Linked DNA regions of Ketobacter alkanivorans. The protein of the gene in region 2 interacts with the protein of the main gene of each other region in a pairwise test. Links are inferred from orthologs where the notes say so. Each region holds a gene or a part of one and is shown on either strand. Other genes may lie near its edges.

Region 1 (2,682 bases), 520 kb from region 2 along the record:
CCGTTTTCAGCAGCGGCAGCGTTTCATCCAGTATGCGCCCCTTGGACAGGGCAATGCGTATTCTTGCTGTCATGATGCACTCTTTCTTTACGATGGTATGCGGTGAATGGTCGCACCCAGCATTTGCAGTTTCTCTTCAATACATTCGTAGCCACGGTCGATGTGGTAGATACGATCCACCAGGGTATCACCATCGGCCACCAACCCGGCCAGAACCAACCCGGCTGAAGCCCGCAGATCGGTGGCCATAACCGGCGCACCGGTAAGGCGCTCAACCCCTTTGATGATGGCGGTATTGCCTTCCAGATGGATGTCCGCCCCCATACGATTCAACTCGGAGACGTGCATAAACCGGTTTTCAAAGATGGTTTCTATAATGGTGCCAGTGCCCTCCGCCACCGCATTCAAGGCGGTGAACTGGGCCTGCATATCCGTGGGAAAAGCAGGATAAGGTGCTGTACGAATATTAATCGCTTTGGGGCGATTACCTTTCATATCCAGCTCGATCCAGTCATCTCCTGTGATCACCGTCGCGCCCGCGTCTTCCAGCTTGGCCAGCACCGCATCCAGAATATCCGGGCGAGTATGCTTGACCTTCACCTTGCCACGGCTGATGGCTCCCGCCACCAGATAGGTGCCCGTTTCGATACGATCAGGAATCACGGTGTATTCACAGGCATGCAGGCGCTCTACACCGTTAATAATAATGGTGTCAGTGCCTGCACCCTTGATATCAGCGCCCATGGCCGTCAGGCAATCTGCCAGATCCACCACTTCCGGTTCACGGGCAGCGTTCTCCAGAATGGTCTGACCATCAGCCAGCGCGGCAGCCATCATCAGGTTTTCGGTGCCGGTTACGGTTACGGTTTCCAACACGATACGGGCGCCTTTCAGGCGGCCCTTGCTGTAGGCATGGATGTAACCGCCCTCGACAGTAACGTCAGCACCCATGGCCTGCAGGCCGTGAATGTGCAGATCCACCGGGCGACTGCCGATAGCGCAACCTCCGGGCAGGGAAACATGGGCCTCACCGAAGTGAGCCAGCATCGGGCCCAGCACCAGAATGGACGCGCGCATGGTTTTGACCAGAGCATAGGGCGCATCCAACTGCTTGATGGTATTGGCTTCCACTTCCACATTTAACTTGTCGTCAATGATCAGCTCCACCCCCATCTGACCGAGCAATTCGATCATGGTGGTAATGTCCTGCAGATGCGGCAGGTTGCAGACCTTCATCTTTTCATCACACAGCAGGGTCGCTGCCAGCACAGGCAAGGCAGAGTTTTTTGACCCGGAAATGCGGATTTCACCGTTGAGACTGCCGCCCCCGGTGATAATCAGTTTATCCATGTTGAGGCCTCGTGCAGATCAGAATCCAGGGATACCCAGCTTTTTCTGGGATTCCCACTCGGATGGGGTGTAGGTATGCATGCTGACGGCGTGCAGTTCGCCACTGGCAATCAGTTCGTTCAGGCAGGCATATACCAACTGTTGTTTTTTAACGGAACGCAAGCCCTCAAAGGCTGCAGAAGCCACGGCGACGAGGCATTTATTGCCGTCCAGTCGTACCATGGCCTGAGCACCCTCAATACCGCTTTCGAGGCGCTGTTGAATATCTTCGGCTGTGATCATTTAGAACTACCCGGGATCGTTGGGGTTTGAAAGGCGACATTGTAAACAAATTCGACGCTAAAATCAGGAAGAAAAGGGAATCACCGTATCCAGACTGCTGACCCGGCTTACGTCCAGCATATCGTCCGGCGCATTGACAAAAACCAGCGTCTTACCCAGCACCTGGGCCATGCGTAACCAGCACATCAATACCGAGATCCCCACACTGCCAACCCGCCCAACCTGAGACAAATCGACACTGATTCGATCCGCCATACCGGGAATCAGCTTCTGACCTTCACTGCGCAAGCGGGTGGCGGAGGCAAACAGCATGTCGCCACTGATGGCCAATTGATTATCGCTCACCCGGATCAGGCTTACACCAAGGCCGGACAGCCCATTGCTGCTAGGGCTCATCGGATACTCTTCCCACCAGAAACTTGGCAATCAGATCTTCCAGCACCAATGCTGACTGGGTGTTGTAGATTTCGCTGCCTTCCACCAGGTTCTCAAGCTCGGCGCCTTGGCTGAGGCCTATGTACTTCTCGCCCAGCACCCCAGCGGTCAAAATAGCAGCACTGGTGTCGCTGGAAAGGTTGTCCACATTTTTGTAGATTTCCATTTCCACTACCCCGACGAAGTCTTCCCGATCCAGATAGATATTAGTAACCCGGCCGATTGTGACGCCCGCCATGGTCACTTTGGCCCGCGCGGTCAGACCGCCAATGTTCTCGAACTTGGCAGAGATGCGATACACCTCTTCAGCAGAGTTCATCGACAGGCCACTCACCCGCAGAGCCAGAAATATTATTGCCAGCAAGCCAATCAGCATGAATCCACCAACCGCCAACTCCAAGGTACGCATGCGCATTTTACAGTTCTCCAAACATGACTGCGGTTAAAATAAAGTCTAATCCCAGTACCGCCAGGGAGGCATAAACCACCGTACGGGTGGTAGCCCGACTGATACCTTCGGAAGTGGGCACTGTATCGTAGCCCTGGAATACCGCGACCCAGGTAACCACAATGCCGAATACGACGCTTTTGATGAAGCCATTCATCACGTCATCA
Region 2 (4,068 bases):
ATCTGGGAAATCCCTCGGTGCATAATTGGGGCATGCTCACCCATGGTTCCAATTTCTTCAAACCGTTGAAAACCAAGGCCCGTTTCTCTGCCACCTCGGTGGATCAGTTACCTCATCAATTAATGTGCTACTGGATGTACGGTCATCAAGTCCAGGTGCCGGTGCCGGACATTGATCGCACCGATTACCTCATCATTGTGGGTGGTAACCCTATGGCGTCCAACGGCAGCCTGTGGAGCGTGCCTGGGTTTCGCTTACGGGCCAAGGCATTACAGAAGCGGGGCGGTAAGTTGGTTGTGATTGACCCCCGTCGCTCTGAAACGGCGGCAATAGCGGATCAGCATGCGTTTATCCGCCCCGGCACCGATGCCTTCCTGCTGCTGGCCATGGCGCGCGAGATCTTCGTCAACGGATGGGTGAAAACGGGACATCTTAGTGAGCATCTTGCTGATTTGGATCGGGCCGAGCAGGCGGTAGCCCCGTTTACCCTCGAGCTGGCCGCTGACAAAACTGGCGTTCCGGCAGCAACAGTTCGCCAGCTGGCCTATGATCTGGCGCACACTGAAAATGCGGTGATCTACGGCCGTATGGGCATTTCTGTGCAGCAGTTTGGTGCCATCTGCCAGTGGGGCATTCAGCTGCTGAACATTATTACCGGCCATCTGGATGTGCCCGGTGGTTACACCCTCAGCCTGCCTGCGGTGGACATGGTGTGGGGGCCGATGAATAAGGCTGGCCATTTCGATGTGTGGCAGACACGGGTGCGAGGGCTGCCTGAATTCGGTGGGGAGTTACCCTGTAGCGCGCTTGCCGAAGAGATCCTGACCCCTGGTGAGGGGCAGATCAAAGCCATGATTACCGGTGCTGGCAACCCGGTGCTGTCTACGCCTAATGGTGAGCAACTCGAAGCGGGCCTGGAAGGGCTGGAATTCATGGTGTCCATTGACTTTTACATCAATGAGACCACCCGGTTTGCCGATATTATTCTGCCCCCCACCAGCCCCTTGGAACACGATCACTATGATCTGGCGCTGGCACCTTTCGCTGTACGCAACATCGCTAAATACAGTCAGGCCGTGTTCGACAAGCCAGCGGGCGCGTTGCACGACTGGGAGATTCTTTCTGCTCTGGGTGAGCGCGTCAGTGCATTGAAAGGGGTGCAACCGGCACCGGTGTTCCCACCGGAAATGGTGTTGAATATGGGCCTACAAAGTGGCCCGTATAAAGATGAGCTTAATTTACAAGTGTTGAAGGATAACCCCCACGGTCTGGACATGGGGCCTCACGCTACCCAGTTTCCCGAGCGTTTGGTTCATGGTGACAAGTTGATTCGCTGTGCACCAGAGCCCGTGTTAAAGGATCTGGAGCGGTTGCTGGAGCAGGAACCCGACAGTGAAGACATGCCGTTTCGCTTGATCGGCCGCCGCCATGTGCGCAGCAACAATAGCTGGATGCATAATTACCAGCGTTTGGTTAAAGGTAAGGGGCGTTGCCAGCTTATGATGCATCCAGATGACGCCACCAAACTGGGTTTGCAAACCGGGCAGGCCGTGAAAGTCAGTTCCCGGGTGGGTGAGGTAATTGCCGAGCTGGAGGCCACCGACGAAGTGATGCCCGGTGTGGTGAGCTTGCCCCATGGTTGGGGCCACGGCCGCAAGGGGGTTAAAGCGGGTATTGCCCAGGCCCACCCTGGCGTGAGCGTAAATGACCTTACCGATGATCAGTTTGTGGATGAATTGTCCGGTAATGCGGCTCTTAACGGGGTGCCAGTGGCCATTATTGGGGCCTGAAACCACAAACTGTCTATGGTGTTAGCAAGGCTGTGTTTTGCTACAATAGCGCAACTTTTACATTGGTAGGTGCAATATGGAAACGCTTGACGTCATTAAAGATCAAATCAGTAGCAACCCGGTGTTGTTGTACATGAAAGGTTCACCGCAATTTCCTCAGTGTGGTTTTTCCGCCCGCGCCGTGGAAGCATTGATGACGGTGGGTAAGCCTTTCGCATACGTCAATATTCTTGAGCACCCTGATATCCGGGCTGAGCTGCCCAAGTATGCTAATTGGCCGACATTCCCACAGCTATGGGTGGCCGGTGAACTGGTCGGTGGCAGTGATATCATTCTGGAGATGGCTCAACAGGGCGAGTTAAAAACGATTGTTGAAGAAGCGGCTGGGCAGACTGAATAACCGTTTGCACTGTGCCTGATAAAAGAGCGCCTAAAGGCGCTCTTTTTGGTTTTAACTCCGATGACATGCCAGTGTAACTTAGGCGCCGATGCGATTAAGCCCGGCCAGGTGAACCCTGCTTTTGTTTCGAAAGTGTTCTTCAAAAAAGCGCATGGCCTCATCCGGTTCGGTTGGTCGCGCAAAGTAAAAGCCTTGAATGTAATCACACTCACGTTGTTGCAGCAGATCCAGTTGTTCTTTGGTTTCCACTCCCTCCGCCACTACATGCAGATTCAGGCTTTTTGCCAAACCGATAATGGCTTCCAGAACTTTCAGTGATTCTGGCTGGGAATCAATATCCCGAATAAAGGTGCGATCAATCTTCAAGGTATCGATCGGGAACTTCAGCAGATAGGCCAGGGATGAGTACCCTGTACCAAAATCATCCAGGGCAATACGAACCCCCAGAGCCTTGATCTGATTTAACAATTCTACGGCGTGTTTTTCGTTCTGCATCAGGCCGGATTCGGTGATTTCTACCTCTAGCTGATGGGGCTCGATGTCATAGGCATCCAGCGCATCCTTAATAGTTTGCAGCGGGTTGCCGTAGTTTAATTGCACTGGGGACAGGTTGGTGGAAACTGTGATGTTCCTGAACCCTTTTTTGTTCCAGTATTCGATCTGACGGCAGGTTTGCTCGATCGCCCAGTCACCTAAATTCTGAATATAGCCGGTATCCTCCGCCAGCGGGATGAAGACACCGGGGCTAATCATGCCTTTTTCGCTGTGATTCCACCGCATCAGGTTTTCAAACTCAAAGCGCATTTCACCGAACAGGGGCACTTTTGGTTGATAGTGAAGAACGAATTCATTGTTCGCGAGGGCAGAGCGCATCGAGGCTTCCAGCTCAATCCGTTCCAGCACGGGTTTGTTCATTTTGGAATCGTAGAAACGGGAGTTGTTCTTTCCACTGGCTTTTGCCGCATACATGGCAGTATCAGCATTTTTGAGCAGAGCTTCCGGGGTGCGGCCATCTTTCGGGAACATGGAGATACCGATACTGGCGCTGGTAAATACTTCATTTTCGTTGAGGTTAAAGGGCTTAGACAGTTTTTGCAGAATACGGTTGGCCACTTTAGCGGCTTCTTCCGGGGAATTGATTTTGGATAGCACCAGTGTGAATTCATCGCCACCCAAGCGCGCAATCATGGATTCTTTCTCACGCAGTGCCAGCGGGTGGGTAGGTGCCACCATATCGTGACTGCGAACGCACTCTTTGAGGCGACCGCTCACCCGCATTAAGAGTTCATCACCCACTTCATGGCCGAGCCCATCATTAATGTGTTTGAAGTTATCCAGATCAAAAAACAGTATCGCGACTTGGTGCCCGGAGACTTGCGATTTTTCAATCAGCTGTTGAATGGTGTCGATAAAACTTACTTTGTTGGGAAGCCCCGTAAGCGCATCGAAGTAGGCGAGTTCTTCAATGTGCTGGGAAGTATCGTGCAGGTGTTCTCGCATGGATTCGAACGATTGCGACAGCTCGCCCAGCTCGTCGGCGCGATTCAGCACTTTGACGGCATTAAAGTTGCCATTGCTGATATTGGTAACCAGGCTCTGCAGGCGTCTGAGAGGATTGGTCACCAGAACGGCTACGCTGCGATGCAGTATCAACAAACTGAGCAGCCCAGCAGCAATAGCGACATAACTCAGCATGTTATTCAGTGCTTCGCTGGCGGCGTCCATATCAACCATTGGAGTGAGGGAAATCATTTGCAGAGAATCAGCGATGTTACGAGTGTTCACCAGATAGCGGTTGCTGTTCCAATGAATGGTGTTGCCATCCTCTATCTTGGCAGTGGAGATCAGCTCTCTAATAGACCGGTCTTCTGTCAGGAT
Region 3 (2,772 bases), 320 kb from region 2 along the record:
GGCGTCGGCGTATGATATCGAATTCAACACCGGCGTTGGCAACTCTCAAGGCACCCTGCAGTGGAACATTGCCGGTGGCAGTGATGGCCCAAATATCCTGTCAGAACTCACATACAAAGACGTGAATTTTCGCCAGTTCAACATGTCCAGCCTGATGCGCTTCCACCGCGGCTGGCTTGCTGACCATGAGCTGCTGGTGGATTTCAGTACCGGAACGGCCAACGAAGGCACCGTACAGGATTCCGATTACGATAGCGATAATCGCCAGGATGAATACAGCCGCAGTTATTCCTCCGCCGTCAACTCATCCATGACCGACATCAGTGTAGGCTTGGCCCGACGTTACCAAATAAGCGATTTTCAGGTTCTGAAACCCATGATCGGATTCACCTCCAAAAAGCAAAACATGCTTATGACCGAAGGTCTGCAAACCATCAACACCGACAACCCCACCGCCGTAGGCCCATTTCGGAACACCTTAAAGAGCAGCTATGACACACAATGGAACGTCTACTGGGTGGGTATGGGCTGGGGGCTGGAAACCCGCGATCACCGCGTAAATCTAACCGCAAAATATCAATGGCTGGATTACTCCGCAGAAGCCGACTGGAACCTGCGCTCCGACTTCGCCCACCCCAAAAGCTTTGAGCAGAGCGCTACAGGCTCCGGATACAGCCTGGGAATCAATTACGCATATCAATTTTCCAACCTGGTATCGCTTTGGATCGATTGGCACCTGACAAACTGGAGTACTGACCCAGGACAAGACACGGTATTCTTCGCCGATGGGTCCCGTGGCAGAACCCAATTGAATGAGGTAAGCTGGGAAGAAACGGGTATTTCGACAGGTTTAGTTCTGCGGTTCTGAACACAATTGTTTATTCATGGTTAGTCATACATGGCAGAAGCAAAGCAGCTCAATATCTTCATTCGCTATAGCCTGATCACAGTGGGCTGGCTCTCTGTAGTGTTGGGCGTGATCGGTATTTTTTTGCCACTACTGCCCACTACGCCGTTTCTGCTTCTTGCCGTCAGCTGCTTTGCCAAAAGCTCAACACGCTTCCACGATTGGCTCTTAAATCAACCTCAGCTTGGCCCTTACATCCACCTCTACATTGATGGCAAAGGCATTCCCCTCAAAGCCAAAGCCTATATTCTTATTATGCTGTGGTTCACTATATCCACATCGGCGCTATTTTTTGTGAGCGCTGTAATACTGAAGATTTTGCTGTTGATTATTGCCAGCGGTGTAACCATCTACATCGTAAGAATGCCGACTCTGATAATTGAGGGCAATGCTGTGGTGACCAACAAGCCAAGCACATTGGACAATCAATGCTGATCGGCTTTACTGCCTCCCCGACACGTAGGTGAATCAGGGCTTTCTGCCCCGGTCTTCTGCCACTCATCATCGGTATACGTGTGAATGGCAAGCGCATGTACCGGCCCCGCCAGCTCTTCAGACAACACCTTATAGATCATCTGATGACGCGCGACGGATCGCTTGCCGGTAAACAGATCAGACACAACAACCACTTTAAAATGGGTCTCTGAATTGGCCGGAACACTGTGCATATGGCTCTCGTTCACGACTTGCAACAGGCTTGGGTTGAAGTGCTGGCTGAGTTTTGACTCAATGGCCGCCTGAACAGGAAAGGGTTTTGACATAATCATCTTCTCTTAGGACGCATTGGGCCGATTATAACCGATCTGGCTCAGGCCCGCTGATAACGAGAGCGTCGCATTTGCCCCTTGCCAAGCCGGAACTCGCCTGCCTTCACCGGTGCAGAGAAATAATGTCCCTGAGCAAAACTGCATCCCATCTGCTCCAAGCGCGCCAACGTGCTCTCATCCTCAACACCGTGAATCACCAACTTGATGTCCTGCTCGCGACACAAATTTATGAGCCCCGCAACCGAATCATAATGAAACTTGTTATCCAACCTGGCCACAATGCGCTGATCCAGCTTTACTTCCGCCACCGGCAAACTGCTCATATAACTGGAATTGCTGTAGGCGGCTCCAAACTCATCAATAGTAAGACTGATACCCATAGAGCGAATGCGATTCAGCGCTTCTCGCGTGATGCACGGATCTTCTATGATGGCAGCCTCCTTGATTTCGAACGACAGCATTTTGGAGGGCATATGATAGCGGGTTAGCAGTATTCCCACCTCTTCCAAAAAACGATCCTCTCGCAGACACTTGGGGGAAAGATTCACCGACAGCTTTATCGGGTTGTCTTGGGGGTCAACGGCAGTCAGATAATGACAAATCGCCTGCTCCATGACTTTCAAGGTCAACTCTGCCACAAAGCCACCAACTTCAGCTAAATAGAATATCTCATTAGGGTTGACCTTCTCCCCATGAGATGTATCCCATCGGGTCAATACCTCAATACCACACGGCTGATTGCTGCTTAAATCATAAACGGGCTGAAAATACAGCGATATTTCGTTCTCTTGTATTGCCTGTCGTAGCTGATTGATCAGACTGATATTGCGCGGATTATATTGATCCACCGATTCCAGCTGGTAACCCTTCAACAGGTTTTTTTCGGTATCCGCACGCAACGCATTTAACGCATGCTGGTACAAGGAGTCAAAAGAGGCCTCAGTGTCACTGAGCCGGGCCACTCCAAATGACACCCCAGGCTGTAACCCGATGCCTTGATAAAAGAAAGGCCTTTGCATCGAGACTTCCACTTCATCCACGGCAAAGTTCACCGCAACGTCATCCATGGATCTCAGCAAAAATGCATAGCGGTTAGAA

The links. Proteins that work in one complex are often made in the same cells at the same time.
Region 1: the proteins of grxD (region 2) and Kalk_RS17270 interact in binary tests that used the Escherichia coli proteins (3 or more experiments, as listed by UniProt). The link is inferred for Ketobacter alkanivorans from one-to-one orthologs.
Region 3: the proteins of grxD (region 2) and Kalk_RS20970 interact in binary tests that used the Escherichia coli proteins (3 or more experiments, as listed by UniProt). The link is inferred for Ketobacter alkanivorans from one-to-one orthologs.

Annotation. Positions count from the first base shown.
Region 1 is NZ_CP022684.1:4,035,155-4,037,836, reverse strand. It holds Kalk_RS17270 (BolA family protein), read right to left. Parts: upstream 1,633-2,682; coding sequence 1,369-1,632; downstream 1-1,368. Other genes in the region: mlaE (lipid asymmetry maintenance ABC transporter permease subunit MlaE), read right to left, coding at 2,484-2,682; mlaD (outer membrane lipid asymmetry maintenance protein MlaD), read right to left, coding at 2,018-2,482; Kalk_RS17265 (STAS domain-containing protein), read right to left, coding at 1,696-2,028; murA (UDP-N-acetylglucosamine 1-carboxyvinyltransferase), read right to left, coding at 88-1,350; hisG (ATP phosphoribosyltransferase), read right to left, coding at 1-73. UniProt on the Escherichia coli protein: Involved in cell resistance against acid stress.
Region 2 is NZ_CP022684.1:4,556,597-4,560,664, forward strand. The notes cover bases 768-3,528. They hold grxD (Grx4 family monothiol glutaredoxin), read left to right. Parts: upstream 768-1,866; coding sequence 1,867-2,190; downstream 2,191-3,528. Other genes in these bases: Kalk_RS19495 (molybdopterin oxidoreductase family protein), read left to right, coding at 768-1,790; Kalk_RS19505 (putative bifunctional diguanylate cyclase/phosphodiesterase), read right to left, coding at 2,269-3,528. Also shown: more of Kalk_RS19495, read left to right, coding at 1-767; more of Kalk_RS19505, read right to left, coding at 3,529-4,068. UniProt on the Escherichia coli protein: Monothiol glutaredoxin involved in the biogenesis of iron-sulfur clusters.
Region 3 is NZ_CP022684.1:4,875,845-4,878,616, reverse strand. It holds Kalk_RS20970 (BolA family protein), read right to left. Parts: upstream 1,669-2,772; coding sequence 1,333-1,668; downstream 1-1,332. Other genes in the region: Kalk_RS20965 (EAL domain-containing protein), read right to left, coding at 1,716-2,772; Kalk_RS20975 (YbaN family protein), read left to right, coding at 899-1,342; Kalk_RS20980 (hypothetical protein), read left to right, coding at 1-868. UniProt on the Escherichia coli protein: Transcriptional regulator that plays an important role in general stress response. Has many effects on cell morphology, cell growth and cell division. Acts by regulating the transcription of many genes, including dacA (PBP-5), dacC (PBP-6), ampC and mreB.